Regions from separate parts of the Streptomyces sp. NPDC048001 genome, predicted to be linked through region 2. Evidence: riboswitches for the same ligand, from Rfam matches in the RefSeq annotation. Region 2 holds a riboswitch; the other holds the start of a gene.
The links. Region 2 has a riboswitch for glycine ahead of gcvT (glycine cleavage system aminomethyltransferase GcvT). Riboswitches for the same ligand answer to the same signal wherever they lie in the genome.
Positions count from the first base shown of each region.

Region 1: linked by a shared signal. The riboswitch ahead of gcvP (aminomethyl-transferring glycine dehydrogenase) and the one ahead of gcvT (glycine cleavage system aminomethyltransferase GcvT) in region 2 are both predicted to bind glycine.

Region 1 covers NZ_JBIDBN010000007.1:7,035-13,933, forward strand. Annotated here, with positions in the region: gene ACGF15_RS14085 (MerR family transcriptional regulator) at 1-512, shown strand, start outside; gene ACGF15_RS14090 (bifunctional nuclease family protein) at 566-1,039, shown strand; gene ACGF15_RS14095 (MerR family transcriptional regulator) at 1,321-1,917, shown strand; gene ACGF15_RS14100 (DNA polymerase IV) at 2,072-3,526, shown strand; gene ACGF15_RS14105 (PRC-barrel domain-containing protein) at 3,620-4,006, opposite strand; glycine riboswitch at 4,117-4,216, shown strand; gene gcvP (aminomethyl-transferring glycine dehydrogenase) at 4,395-6,899, shown strand, end outside.
Region 2 covers NZ_JBIDBN010000002.1:234,502-241,400, reverse strand. Annotated here, with positions in the region: gene ACGF15_RS05360 (enhanced serine sensitivity protein SseB) at 1-694, opposite strand, end outside; gene ACGF15_RS05355 (AAA family ATPase) at 790-1,455, opposite strand; glycine riboswitch at 1,656-1,751, shown strand; gene gcvT (glycine cleavage system aminomethyltransferase GcvT) at 1,908-3,023, shown strand; gene gcvH (glycine cleavage system protein GcvH) at 3,121-3,498, shown strand; gene glyA (serine hydroxymethyltransferase) at 3,510-4,769, shown strand; gene ACGF15_RS05335 (L-serine ammonia-lyase) at 4,931-6,298, shown strand; gene ACGF15_RS05330 (EF-hand domain-containing protein) at 6,423-6,635, opposite strand.

The DNA of each region.
Region 1 (6,899 bases), on a different contig from region 2:
AGCGGGACCACTACCTTCCCCTGCGGGTGATCCGCGAGCAGCTCGACGCCCTGGAACGCGGCGAGCAGCCGCAGCTGCCGCCGGGCGCCGCCCCGGGCGAGTCCGCGGAGGAGCTGTGGGAGCCGGGGGCCGAGGAGCCCACCGTGCGCAGGGTCGGCCGGGCCGAGCTGCTGGCCGCGTCGGGCGCGGGCGAGGAGGAGCTGGCCGAGTGGGAGTCCTACGGCCTGGTGGCGCCGGACGGGGACGGCGGCTATCCCGCCGAGGCCGTCACCGTCGCCCGGCTCGTGGCCGATCTCGGCAGGTTCGGGCTGGAGCCCCGCCACCTGAGGGCCATGCGGGCGTCGGCGGAGCGTGACGCCGGACTGGTGGAGCAGGTCGTCGCGCCGCTGCGCCGACACCGCAATCCGCAGACCAGAGCCCATGCGGAGGCCACCACCAGGGAGCTCGCGGCCCTGTCCGTACGGCTGCACGCGGCCCTGGTGCGCAGTGCCCTCGGGATCCGCTCGACCTGATCTTGACCCGGCCCGACTACCCAAACCCGGCGCGGACGTCCTAGGGTTGCTGTGTGAATGAGCTCGACGTTGTGGGTGTCCGGGTCGAAATGCCCTCGAACCAGCCGATCGTGCTCCTGCGCGAAGTGGGAGGCGACCGGTACCTCCCCATCTGGATCGGTCCGGGTGAGGCCACGGCCATCGCCTTCGCGCAGCAGGGCATGGCCCCCGCCAGGCCGCTTACCCATGATCTCTTCAAGGACGTGCTCGAGGCCGTGGGTCAGGAGCTGTCCGAGGTCCGCATCACCGACCTGCGTGAAGGGGTCTTCTACGCGGAGCTGGTCTTCGCCAGCGGTGTCGAGGTCAGTGCCCGTCCCTCCGACGCCATAGCGCTCGCCCTGCGCACCGGGACGCCGATCTACGGCAGCGACGGTGTCCTCGACGACGCGGGAATCGCCATCCCGGACGAGCAGGAGGACGAGGTCGAGAAGTTCCGCGAGTTCCTCGACCAGATCTCGCCCGAGGACTTCGGCAGCAGCAACCAGTGACCCCGGCGACGCGCCCGTACGGACGGCCGGCGGGCGTGCCCCGGACGGCGGCCGGGACCGGGGCCCGTGCTCACGCGGGGTGACGACGGTGCGGGGTCGTCTCGACGGTCGGTGACGGGAGTGGTGGGGGCCCGTGACCATTCGGCCAGCCTTTCCCGGTCCCGGGTCACGGCAAACCACTCTCAGGGTGACTATCACCCGGCGTGGCGAGTGCGGCGATCGTTGACGGGCCCCGGGCGACTCCCTACCGTCGAGGTGGCAGGTCAAGGACGGAGGTCGGCGTGAGAAGCAGCGGCGGCAGTGCGGCTGGGGGCGGCCCCGGAATCAGTCCGGTGGGCGGTGTGCCGTATCCGCCGTGCGGGGGCACGGGCGAACCCGAGCAGGACACCATCGGCTACCGCGGGCCGACGGCCTGCGCGGCGGCCGGTATCACCTACCGCCAGCTGGACTACTGGGCGCGCACCGGGCTCGTCGAGCCGAGTGTCCGCGCCGCCTACGGATCGGGCACCCAGCGCCTCTACAGCTTCCGGGACGTCGTCGTCCTCAAGATCGTCAAGCGCTTCCTCGACACCGGTGTCGCCCTCCAGAACATCCGCGCGGCCGTGCAGCACCTGCGCGCCCGGGGGTTCCGGGACCTGGAGCGCATGACGCTGATGAGCGACGGGGCCACGGTCTACGAGTGCTCCTCGCCCGACGAGGTCGTCAGTCTGCTCCAGGGCGGCCAGGGCGTCTTCGGGATCGCCGTGGGCGTCGTGTGGAGGGACGTGGAGACCGCGCTCTCCCAGCTCCACGGGGAGCGCGTCGACACGGGGGAGACGCTCATCGGCAACAACCCCGGCGACGAGCTGGCCCGGCGCCGCCGCGACCGCGCCGTCTGAGGCCCTTCCGGCACCCCCGTCTCCGGCCCGGCCGCTCGGCGCAGCGGCCCGGCGGCACCCTCTGTCACCCGTCCGGCGGTACGCGGCCGGTTCCGTGCCCGGCGCCGCGGATACCGCGGCGCCGCTGTCGGTGGGGTAGGGCAGCATCGGGGGTGTGAGATCCGCCCCGACCGTCCTGCACCTGGACATGGACGCCTTCTTCGCCGCCGTCGAGCAGGCCGCGAAGCCCTCGCTGCGCGGGAAGGCGGTCGTCGTGGGCGGCCTCGGGCCCCGGGGCGTCGTCGCCACGGCCTCCTACGAGGCCCGGCGTTTCGGCGTCCACTCCGCCATGCCGACGGCCCAGGCCCGGCGCCTCGCCCCGAACGCCGCCTACCTGGTGCCCCGGTTCGCCCTCTACCGGGCGGTCAGCGACCAGGTCATGGCTCTGCTCCGGGAGCTGTCGCCGCTGGTGGAGCCCCTGTCGCTGGACGAGGCATTCGTCGATCTGGAGGCCGGGGGAGCGGCGGAGGACTCCGCCTCCGCGCGGGCCGCCGGCCTGCGGCTGAGGGCCGACATCCGTGCGCTGACGGGGCTGAGCGGCTCGGTGGGCCTCGCCGGTTCCAAGATGCTCGCCAAGATCGGATCCGAGCAGGCCAAGCCCGACGGGCTCCTGCTCATCGAGCCCGGCACCGAGCGCGAGCTGCTGGCCCCCATGCCGGTGCGCATCCTGCCGGGGGTCGGCCCGGCCACCGGGGAGCATCTGCGCCGGGCGGGGACGGCCACGGTGGGCGACCTGGTCGAGGCCGGGGAGGACGAGCTGGTGCGCCTGCTCGGCAGGACGCACGGCACGGCCCTGTTCCGGATGGCCCTCGGGCGCGACGACCGCCCGGTCGTGGCCGAGCGGGACGCCAAGTCCGTCTCCGTCGAGGACACCTTCGACACCGACCTCCACGACAGGCTGCGGGTGCGGACGGAGGTGGACCGGCTGGCCGAGCGGTGCGTGCGGCGCCTGAGGGCGGGCGGGCACTCGGGGCGCACCATCGTGCTGAAGGTGCGGCGCTACGACTTCTCCACCCTCACCCGCTCCGAGACCCTGCGCGGCCCCACCGACGATCCCGCGGTCGTCCGCGAGGCCGCGGGGCGCCTGCTGGAGTCGGTCGACACCACGGGCGGCGTGCGGCTGCTCGGCGTGGGGGTCACCGGGCTGGCGGACTACACCCAGGAGGACCTGTTCGCCCAGGCCGCCGCCGGGGCGGGCCCGGAACCGCCGGGCCACGCGGCACCCGGCGGCGCGGCGGCCGGGGACGGGGCCGCCCCGGGCAGGCCGGCCGGGGCCGGGGAGCAGCCCCCCGCGCCGTCGGCCCGGGAGCAGCCAGGGAGCCCCGCGGAGCCCCGGCACTGGGCGGCCGGGCAGGACGTCCGGCACGCGGTGCACGGCCCCGGCTGGGTCCAGGGCAGCGGCGTCGGCCGGGTCACCGTGCGGTTCGAGCAGCCCGGGTCCGAGCCCGGGCGGGTACGGACCTTCCCCGTGGACGACCCCGAGCTGGAGCCCTCCGACCCCCTGCCCCTGGTCGGGGGAGGCGGGCCGCCCCCCTCCCGCGCGGGCGGCCCGGAGGCGGCCCGCGGCTGAGCGCACCGGCCCCCGCCGCTCCGGACGTCCGGACGGCGGGGGCCGGTGCGCTCAGCCGCCGCGGGTGCAGCGCCTGTCCGAGACGGCCGGCCCTCAGTCCTCCTCGCCCGCGATCCGGCCGAAGGACCGGTCCCCGGACGCCGGAGCCGGCGTCGTCGGCGGGGGAGGGGCCAGATGGAGCCCGTAGTGGTGGTAGAGCTGGAGCTCCTGCTCGGGCGAGAGATGGCGGCCGACACCGAAGTCCGGGGCGTTCCTGATCAGGGAGCGCTCGTAGGGCACCCGCAGCATCCCGCCGACGAGCTCACTCGGCTCCAGGGGGACGAACGCGTCCCGGCTGAAGAGACCCGTGCGCACGGCCGCCCACTCCGGGACCCCCGTCGCATCGTCCAGGTACACCTCGTCGACGGTCCCGATCTTGTGGCCGTCGCGGTCGAAGGCCTTGCGGCCGATCAGGCTGCGCGGATCGATGTCGGTCTGCACGGTCCCTCCAACTGATCGCGGCTGCTCCCCCTCCTACGAAAGGCCACATCGGCGGTGTCGGCCACTCGGGGGACCGCGCGGAACACGCTGGTACCCTGGCAGACGGCTGTCGACCCCGTGCGGGAGAGTCCACCGGTGAAACCCCGCCGGTGGCGCCGAAGGAGCAAATCCTCCCCGGAATCTCTCAGGCCCCTGTACCGCACGGACGAGGTCACTCTGGAAAGCAGGGCGGGCGTCGGACGGCATCCGCTCTCACCGACGGTGAAAGCCGGTGCGTGCCACACGCGCCCGGTGAAGCTCTCAGGTCGAGATGACAGAGGGGGAGGCCGTCCGGGCATCCGCGTCGTGATGCCCCTCGCAGGTCGTACCAGACCAGGAGGCCTCCCACATGACCGACAACCGCATCCCGCTCTCGGAGCTCGAACGCGGCATCCCCTTCGAGCACCGCCACATCGGCCCCGACACCGCCGCGCAGGCCAAGATGCTGGCCCAGGTGGGCTACGGCTCGCTCGACGAGCTGACCGCCGCCGCGGTCCCGGACGTCATCAGGAGCGCGGAGGCCCTGGACCTTCCCGAGGCCCGCAGCGAGGCCGACGTCCTCGCCGAGCTCGGCGCCCTCGCCCGCCGCAACAGCGTGCTCGCGCCCATGATCGGCCTGGGCTACCACGGCACCTTCACGCCCCCCGTCATCCTCCGCAACGTCATGGAGAACCCGGCCTGGTACACGGCCTACACGCCGTACCAGCCGGAGATCTCCCAGGGGCGCCTGGAGGCCCTGCTCAACTTCCAGACCGTGGTGGCGGACCTCACCGGACTGCCGACCTCCGGCGCGTCGCTGCTCGACGAGGGCACCGCGGCCGCCGAGGCCATGTCCCTCTCCCGCCGGGTGGGCAAGGTCAAGGGCGGTGTCTTCCTCGTCGACGCCGACGCGCTGCCCCAGACGATCGCCGTCATAGAGACCCGGGCGGAGCCCACCGGCGTGGAGGTCGTCACCGCCGACCTGTCCGACGGCATCCCCGCCGAGATCGCGGAGCGCGGTGTCTTCGGCGTGCTGCTGCAGTACCCGGGCGCCTCCGGCCAGGTGCGGGACCTCAAGCCCGTCATCGAGCAGGCGCACGGGCTCGGGGCCGTGGTGACCGTCGCCGCCGACCTCCTCGCCCTCACGCTGCTCACCCCGCCCGGGGAGCTGGGCGCCGACATCGCGGTGGGCACCACCCAGCGCTTCGGCGTGCCGATGGGCTTCGGCGGCCCGCACGCCGGCTACATGGCCGTCCGCGACGCCCACGCCCGCAGCCTTCCCGGCCGTCTGGTCGGCGTCTCCGTGGACGCGGACGGGAACAAGGCCTACCGCCTCGCCCTCCAGACCCGCGAGCAGCACATCCGCCGCGAGAAGGCGACCAGCAACATCTGCACCGCCCAGGTGCTCCTCGCCGTCATGGCGGGCATGTACGCGGTCTACCACGGCCCCGACGGCCTGCGGGCCATCGCGGAGCGGACCCACCGCTACGCCGCGCTCCTCGCCGACGGGCTGCGCGCCGGGGGCGTCGAGGTGGTGCACGGCTCCTTCTTCGACACCGTCACCCTCCGGGTGCCCGGCCGGGCAGCCGAGGTCGTCGCGGCCGCCCGCGAGGGCGGGGTCAACCTGCGCCTCGTCGACGCCGACCATGTCTCCGCCGCCTGCGACGAGACCACCGGCCGCGAGCAGCTCGCCGCCGTGTGGGCCGCCTTCGGGGTGAGCGGGGACGTCGAGGCGCTGGACGCCGCCGGTGCCGACGCGCTGCCCGCGTCGCTGCTGCGCAGCGACGACTACCTGGCCCACCCGGTCTTCCACCAGTACCGCTCCGAGACCGCGATGCTGCGCTACCTGCGCCGCCTCGCCGACCGGGACTACGCCCTGGACCGGGGCATGATCCCGCTCGGCTCCTGCACCATGAAGCTGAACGCGACGACCGAGATGGAGCCGGTCACCTGGCCGGAGTTCGGCCAGATGCACCCGTTCGCGCCGGTCGAGCAGGCCGCGGGCTATCTGACGCTCATCACCGAGCTGGAGGAGCGGCTCGCCGAGGTCACCGGCTACGACAAGGTCTCCATCCAGCCCAACGCGGGCTCCCAGGGCGAGCTGGCCGGCCTGCTCGCGGTGCGCGCCTACCACCGGGCGAACGGCGACGAGCAGCGCACCGTCTGCCTGATCCCGTCCTCGGCCCACGGCACCAACGCGGCCAGCGCCGTCATGGCCGGGATGAAGGTGGTCGTCGTCAGGACCGCCGACGACGGCGAGATCGACGTCGAGGACCTGCGGGCCAAGATCGAGCAGCACCGCGAGCAGCTGGCCGTCCTGATGATCACCTACCCGTCGACCCACGGCGTGTTCGAGGAGCACGTGGCCGACATCTGCGCCCGGGTCCACGACGCGGGCGGCCAGGTGTACGTCGACGGGGCCAACCTCAACGCCCTGGTGGGTCTGGCCAAGCCGGGCCGCTTCGGCGGGGACGTCTCGCACCTCAACCTGCACAAGACCTTCTGCATCCCGCACGGCGGCGGCGGTCCGGGCGTCGGCCCGGTCGGCGTCCGCGCCCATCTGGCGCCGTACCTGCCCAACCACCCGCTCCAGCCGACCGCCGGCCCGGAGACGGGCGTCGGGCCGATCTCGGCGGCCCCGTGGGGCTCCGCGGGCATCCTGCCGATCTCCTGGGCCTATGTGCGCCTGATGGGCGGCGAGGGCCTGAAGCGGGCCACCCAGGTGGCGGTGCTGGCCGCCAACTACATCGCCAAGCGCCTGGAGCCGCACTACCCGGTCCTCTACACCGGCCCCGGCGGGCTGGTGGCCCACGAGTGCATCATCGACCTGCGGCCGCTGTCCAAGGCGACGGGAGTCAGCGTCGACGACATCGCC
Region 2 (6,899 bases):
CGGGGTCCTGCGCGAGGTCCAGCAGGACCAGGTTCACCGGCCAGGGGACCGCGACACGCCCGAGGGCGCGGCCGAGGGCGTCCATGGCGGCCCGGCGGCCGGCCTCGTCCGGCGCGGAGAGCCGGACGGCGACGAAGAGCGCGGGCGGCGCCGCCTCGACCGAGGCCAGCGCGCGGCAGGCGGTGAGCACGGCACCGGAGGCCTCGAACTCGCCGGCCGCGGCCGCGAGGAAGTCGACGGGCTCCTCCTGCCAGTCCGGCTCGAACAGCCGGACCCGCCCGCCGGTGGGCTCGCCCTCCGGCGGGGTGCGGCCGCCCCGGCACAGCTCGGCGACGGCGGGAGGGGGCAGGGGCACCGCGACGGCGCCGCCCGGGTTCACGGCGATGCCCAGCTGCGGCGGCAGACCGCGGGCGAAGCCGACCGCGGGGGCCACGGTGAATGCCAGGTGCGCCCCGGCAGCGGCGCGGAACTGCTGCTCGGAGCTGAAGACGGGGACGTACGCGGCACCGTCGATCTCGGTGGTCGGCAGGTCCAGATGGGGGCTGTCGGGGCCGCCTCCGTTGGGCAGGGGTATCCAGAGGTGGCTGCGGGCGAGCACCTCGACGATACGGGCGCCTGCGGAGGGGTTGCCGAGGGACGCGGCCAGCGTCTCCTCCAGTTCGTTGGCGGGCCAGCCGTGCTGCGGGTAGTCCATCTGCTCGTCTCTTCGTCGCGGTCCCACGACCCGGGCGTCCCCGGGGACGCCCCGACTCTATTGCCCCGCCCCGCCCCGCCGTTCCCCCGGGCGCCTCAGCCGGAGAAGGCGACGGAGCGCAGGGCTCCCGCCGCCGGGCGGTCGAGCAGCACCGCGGAGGCGCACCCCGCGGGCAGGCGCCCCTCCTCCGCCCGGCGCACCAGGCGGCCCACCGCGCGGCGGTGGCGGGCGAAGGCGTAGGAGGAGACCCCGCGGCCGCGCTCGCGCTGCCCCTCCCGGGCCACCTCGGCCGAGACGTCGAGCAGCACCAGGTGCAGGGCCCGGCCGCGCCGCGCGGCCTCCCGGGCCAGCCAGCGCCGGACCCACGCCTGGGTGCCGCAGTCGTGCACCACGAGGCTCCCCCCGGCGCGCAACGCGCGGCGCAGCCCGGCGTAGTGGGCGATCCGCACGAGAGGGCGGTAGACGGCGTAGGGCAGCCACCGGGGGGTGGAGGAGTCGAAGCGGTCGCGGGTGTCCTGGGAGTCGACGCCGAGCCCCCCGGCGGACCGCTGGATCAGCGTGGTCTTGCCGCTTCCGGGCAGGCCGGACACGACCACGAGGTCCCCCGCGGCGAAGGTCAGCCGCCGGGGGCTGCGCCCCGGCCGGTCGCGCAGGTCGCGCAGGACGGGCGCGGGCGCGCCGACGGTCCCGCCGGCCGGGGCGCCCGGCCGGGCCGGGACCCCCGTGGCCGCGGCGTATGCACCGGACCGCTGCACCGTCATCACCCTCCCCCTCGCCGGGCCCCGTGGCCCGTCGCCTTGAGCCTGCTCACGCAGTGTAAAGAACGGGTAATACACATTGGTCCATTTCCGCGGCGGTGTGCCGAACGGGACCGGGTCCTCGCCGAGGGTTCCGGTACCGCACTCCCCCACTCTTCCCCGATGCGTGTCATGATGTGCGCGCCAACTGCATACCGGCCGCTTGAATCCGCGCGGGAGAGTCCCTGCCACCCGGTGGCGGGCGCCGAAGGAGCAAGTTCCTCCCTTGAATCTCTCAGGCCCCGTACCGCGCGCGACGAGGCAGATCTGAAAAGCGGGCCGCCCTGCGGTCCCACCCAAGGTGCAAGCCGTGACCGTCCGTACACCATCCGTACGCGGGGTCTCGGCGAACCTCTCAGGTTCCGATGACAGATGGGGAGGATTGTCCTCGTCGCCATGCCCTGGGAGCCAGATCCATGAGCACTTCCCCCCGCCGTACAGCGCTCGATGCCCTGCATCGCTCGCTGGGCGCGACCATGACCGACTTCGCCGGCTGGGACATGCCGCTGCGATACACCAGCGAGCGCGACGAGCACCAGGCCGTCCGCACCCGGGCCGGGCTCTTCGACCTCTCCCACATGGGGGAGATCACCGTGACCGGCCCGCAGGCGGTCCAGCTGCTCGACCACGCCCTGGTCGGGAACATCTCCACCGTCGGCCCCGGCCGTGCGCGGTACACGATGATCTGCCGCGAGGACGGCGGGATCCTGGACGACCTCATCGTCTACCGCCTCGGTGACACCGAGTACATGGTCGTCGCCAACGCGGGCAACGCCCAGGTGGTGCTCGACGCGCTGACCGAGCGCGCCGCCGGCTTCGAGGCGACCGTCCGCGACGACCGCGACGCCTATGCGCTGATCGCCGTGCAGGGCCCCGAGTCCCCGGGGATCCTGGCCTCGGTGACCGACGCGGACCTGGACGGGCTGAAGTACTACGCGGGGCTGCCCGGCACCGTCGCCGGCGTCCCGGCGCTGATCGCGCGCACCGGCTACACCGGCGAGGACGGCTTCGAGCTGTTCGTCGAGCCGCAGCACGCGGAGAAGCTCTGGCTGGCGCTGGCCGAGGCGGGCCGGGAGAAGGGGCTCGTCCCCTGCGGGCTGTCCTGCCGCGACACCCTCCGCCTGGAGGCGGGGATGCCGCTGTACGGCCACGAGCTGACCACCGCCCTGACGCCCTTCGACGCGGGTCTGGGCCGGGTCGTGAAGTTCGAGAAGGCCGGGGACTTCGTCGGCCGCGAGGCCCTGCGCGCCGCCGCCGACCGGGCCGAGACCGCGCCGCCGCGCAGGCTGGTCGGCCTCGTCGCCGAGGGCCGCCGGGTGCCGCGCGCCGGGATGGCGGTCGTGGCCGGCGGCGAGGTCGTCGGCGAGGTCACCTCGGGCGCCCCGAGCCCCACCCTGGGCAAGCCGATCGCCATGGCGTACGTGGACGCCGGGCACGCCGAGCCCGGTACCGCGGGCGTGGGCGTCGACATCCGCGGGAGCCACGAGCCCTACGAGGTCGTCGCGCTGCCCTTCTACAAGCGCCGGAAGTGACCCCGGCACCGGGCCCCCGCCCGGTGCGGCGGCGCACGACCGTCCACATGCCGTACACGTTCACCACCACTCCCCCGCGTACAGGAGAATTCAGGTCATGAGCAACCCCCAGCAGCTGCGTTTCAGCAAGGAACACGAGTGGCTGTCGCCCGCCGAGGACGGCGTGTCGACCATCGGCATCACCGAGTTCGCGGCCAACCAGCTGGGCGACGTGGTGTACGCCCAGCTCCCCGAGGCCGGCGACACGGTGACCGCGGGCGAGACCTGCGGCGAGCTGGAGTCGACGAAGTCCGTGAGCGACCTCTACTCGCCGGTGACCGGCGAGGTCGTCGAGTCGAACCAGGCCGTGGTGGACGACCCGTCCCTGGTGAACACCGCTCCGTTCGAGGGCGGGTGGCTCTTCAAGGTGCGCGTCAGCGAGGAGCCGAAGGACCTGCTCTCCGCTGACGAGTACACCGAGTTCTCCGGCAACTGAGGATCATCCCTATGTCGCTTCTGAACACCCCTCTCCACGAGCTGGACCCGGACGTCGCCGCCGCCGTCGACGCCGAGCTCCACCGCCAGCAGTCCACCCTCGAGATGATCGCCTCGGAGAACTTCGCTCCGGTGGCCGTCATGGAGGCCCAGGGCTCCGTCCTGACCAACAAGTACGCCGAGGGCTACCCCGGCCGCCGCTACTACGGCGGCTGCGAGCACGTCGACGTGGTCGAGCAGATCGCGATCGACCGCATCAAGGAGCTGTTCGGCGCCGAGCACGCCAACGTGCAGCCCCACTCGGGTGCGCAGGCGAACGCCGCCGCGATGTTCGCCCTGCTGAAGCCGGGCGACACGATCATGGGCCTGAACCTGGCCCACGGCGGCCACCTGACCCACGGCATGAAGATCAACTTCTCCGGCAAGCTCTACAACGTGGTCGCCTACCACGTGGACGACGCCACCGGCCAGGTCGACATGGCCGAGGTCGAGCGCCTCGCCAAGGAGTCGAAGCCGAAGCTGATCGTGGCCGGCTGGTCGGCGTACCCCCGCCAGCTGGACTTCGCCGCGTTCCGCCGGATCGCGGACGAGGTCGGCGCCTACCTCATGGTGGACATGGCCCACTTCGCGGGCCTGGTGGCCGCGGGCCTGCACCCCAACCCGGTGCCGCACGCCCATGTGGTGACCACGACCACCCACAAGACCCTCGGCGGCCCGCGCGGCGGCGTGATCCTCTGCACCTCCGAGCTGGCCAAGAAGATCAACTCCTCGGTCTTCCCGGGCCAGCAGGGCGGTCCGCTGGAGCATGTGATCGCGGCCAAGGCGGTCTCCTTCAAGGTCGCGGCCTCCGAGGACTTCCGCGAGCGCCAGCAGCGCACCCTGGACGGCGCCCGCATCCTCGCGGAGCGCCTGGTGCGCGAGGACGTCACGGAGCACGGCGTGTCCGTGCTCTCCGGCGGCACCGACGTGCACCTGGTCCTGGTGGACCTGCGCAACTCGGAGCTGGACGGCCAGCAGGCCGAGGACCGCCTCCACGAGGTCGGCATCACGGTCAACCGGAACGCCGTCCCGAACGACCCGCGGCCGCCGATGGTGACCTCGGGCCTGCGGATCGGCACCCCGGCCCTCGCCACCCGCGGCTTCCAGGCCGAGGACTTCCGCGAGGTCGCCGACATCATCGCCGAGGCGCTGAAGCCCAGCTACGACGCCGCGGCGCTGCGCGCCCGGGTGACCGCCCTGGCCGGGAAGCACCCGCTTTACCCTGGTCTGTAACCGGACCGGACACCGTCGCTGCCCGGCGTGAGTCGCCGGCACGACGACAACGGGGCACCCCGCCCGCCGTGCGACGGGCGGGGTGCCCCGCACCACGCCCCCACGCACCGCCCTGCACCGCCCGGCAGACACCGCCGTCTACCACCCTCAAGGAGTCCCCCGTGGCCATCTCGGTCTTCGACCTGTTCTCGATCGGCATCGGCCCGTCCAGCTCCCACACGGTGGGCCCGATGCGCGCGGCCCGCATGTTCGCCCGGCGCCTGAAGAACGAGGGCCTGCTGGCCCACACCGCCTCCATACGCGCCGAGCTGTACGGCTCGCTCGGCGCCACCGGGCACGGCCACGGCACGCCGAAGGCCGTCCTGCTGGGCCTGGAGGGCAACTCGCCGCGGACCGTCGACGTGGAGACCGCCGACGAGCAGGTCGAGCGGATCACCTCCGGGGGCCGCCTCAGCCTCCTGGGCATGCACGAGATCGCCTTCGACGCCGACGAGCACCTGGTACTGCACCGGCGCAAGGCCCTGCCCTACCACGCGAACGGCATGACCGTCGCCGCCTTCGACGCCGAGGGCGCGACCCTCCTGGAGAAGACCTACTACTCGGTCGGCGGCGGCTTCGTCGTCGACGAGGACGCCGTGGGCGAGGACCGGATCGTCCTCGACGACACGGTGCTCAAGCACCCCTTCCGCACCGGCGACGAGCTGCTGCGGCTCACCCGGGACACCGGGCTGTCGATCTCCGCGCTGATGCTGGAGAACGAGAAGGCCTGGCGCACCGAGGAGGAGATCCGCGAGGGGCTGCTGGAGATCTGGCGCGTGATGCAGGCGTGCGTCTCGCGCGGCATGTCCCGCGAGGGCATCCTCCCGGGCGGCCTGAAGGTGCGCCGCCGGGCGGCCACCACCGCCCGCAAGCTCCGCTCCGAGGGCGACCCGACGGCCCTGGCCATGGAGTGGATCACGCTCTACGCGATGGCCGTGAACGAGGAGAACGCCGCGGGCGGCCGGGTGGTCACGGCACCGACCAACGGCGCCGCGGGCATCATCCCGGCGGTCCTGCACTACTACGTGAACTTCGTGCCCGGCGCGGACGAGGACGGCGTGGTGCGCTTCCTGCTCGCCGCGGGCGCCATCGGCATGCTGTTCAAGGAGAACGCCTCCATCTCGGGCGCCGAGGTCGGCTGCCAGGGCGAGGTCGGCTCCGCCTGCTCCATGGCCGCCGGCGCGCTCGCCGAGGTCCTCGGCGGCTCCCCGGAGCAGGTGGAGAACGCCGCCGAGATCGGCATGGAACACAACCTGGGCCTGACCTGCGACCCCGTCGGCGGCCTGGTGCAGATCCCGTGCATCGAGCGGAACGGCATGGCGGCGGTGAAGGCCGTGACCGCCGCCCGGATGGCCATGCGGGGCGACGGCAGCCACAAGGTCTCCCTGGACAAGGTCATCAAGACCATGAAGGACACGGGTGCGGACATGTCGGTCAAGTACAAGGAGACCGCCCGCGGCGGTCTCGCGGTGAACATCATCGAGTGCTGAGGGGGCAGGCCCCGACCGGCATCCGCACCGTCGGGCACGGGCCGGCGGGCGAGCGCCACGGCCCCCGGCGCCCAGAGCGCCAGGGGCCGTCGGTGCCCGTCGCAGGGAGGGGACGGGCACCGCGTCACTTGTTCAGGTGGGCCCAGAACTCGTCGAAGGACAGAAGCTTGTCGCCGTCGGCGTCCTGCGCCGCGATCACTGCCTCGGCCACCGGCTCCGTGACGTTCCAGTCGCCCATCTGCGCCATGGCCGTCTTGTACTCGGCCGCGGTGATGTAGCCGTCGCCGTCCGCGTCGAAGCGCCTGAACGTCTCGCGTGCCGTCTCGATGTCCGCCACGGTCCACCCCTTCTCGATGCCTTGCTGAGGGTGATCAGGTTAGCGGTCGCCGCTCCCGGCCCGGCGGGGAGGCCGCCTCCCGGCCGGGGCGGTACGGCACGGGCGAGCGCGCGGCGGCGGACGTGAGACGATCATGGACGGCGGTCGGGCGACACCCGGCCGGGGGTCTCCCGCGCACCCCTCCCGGGAGACACGGGCACCCCCCGGCCGCCGCCCTGGAGCCCCGGCCCCGGGCCGCGCCGCGCAGGACTGCGACCCGCCGTC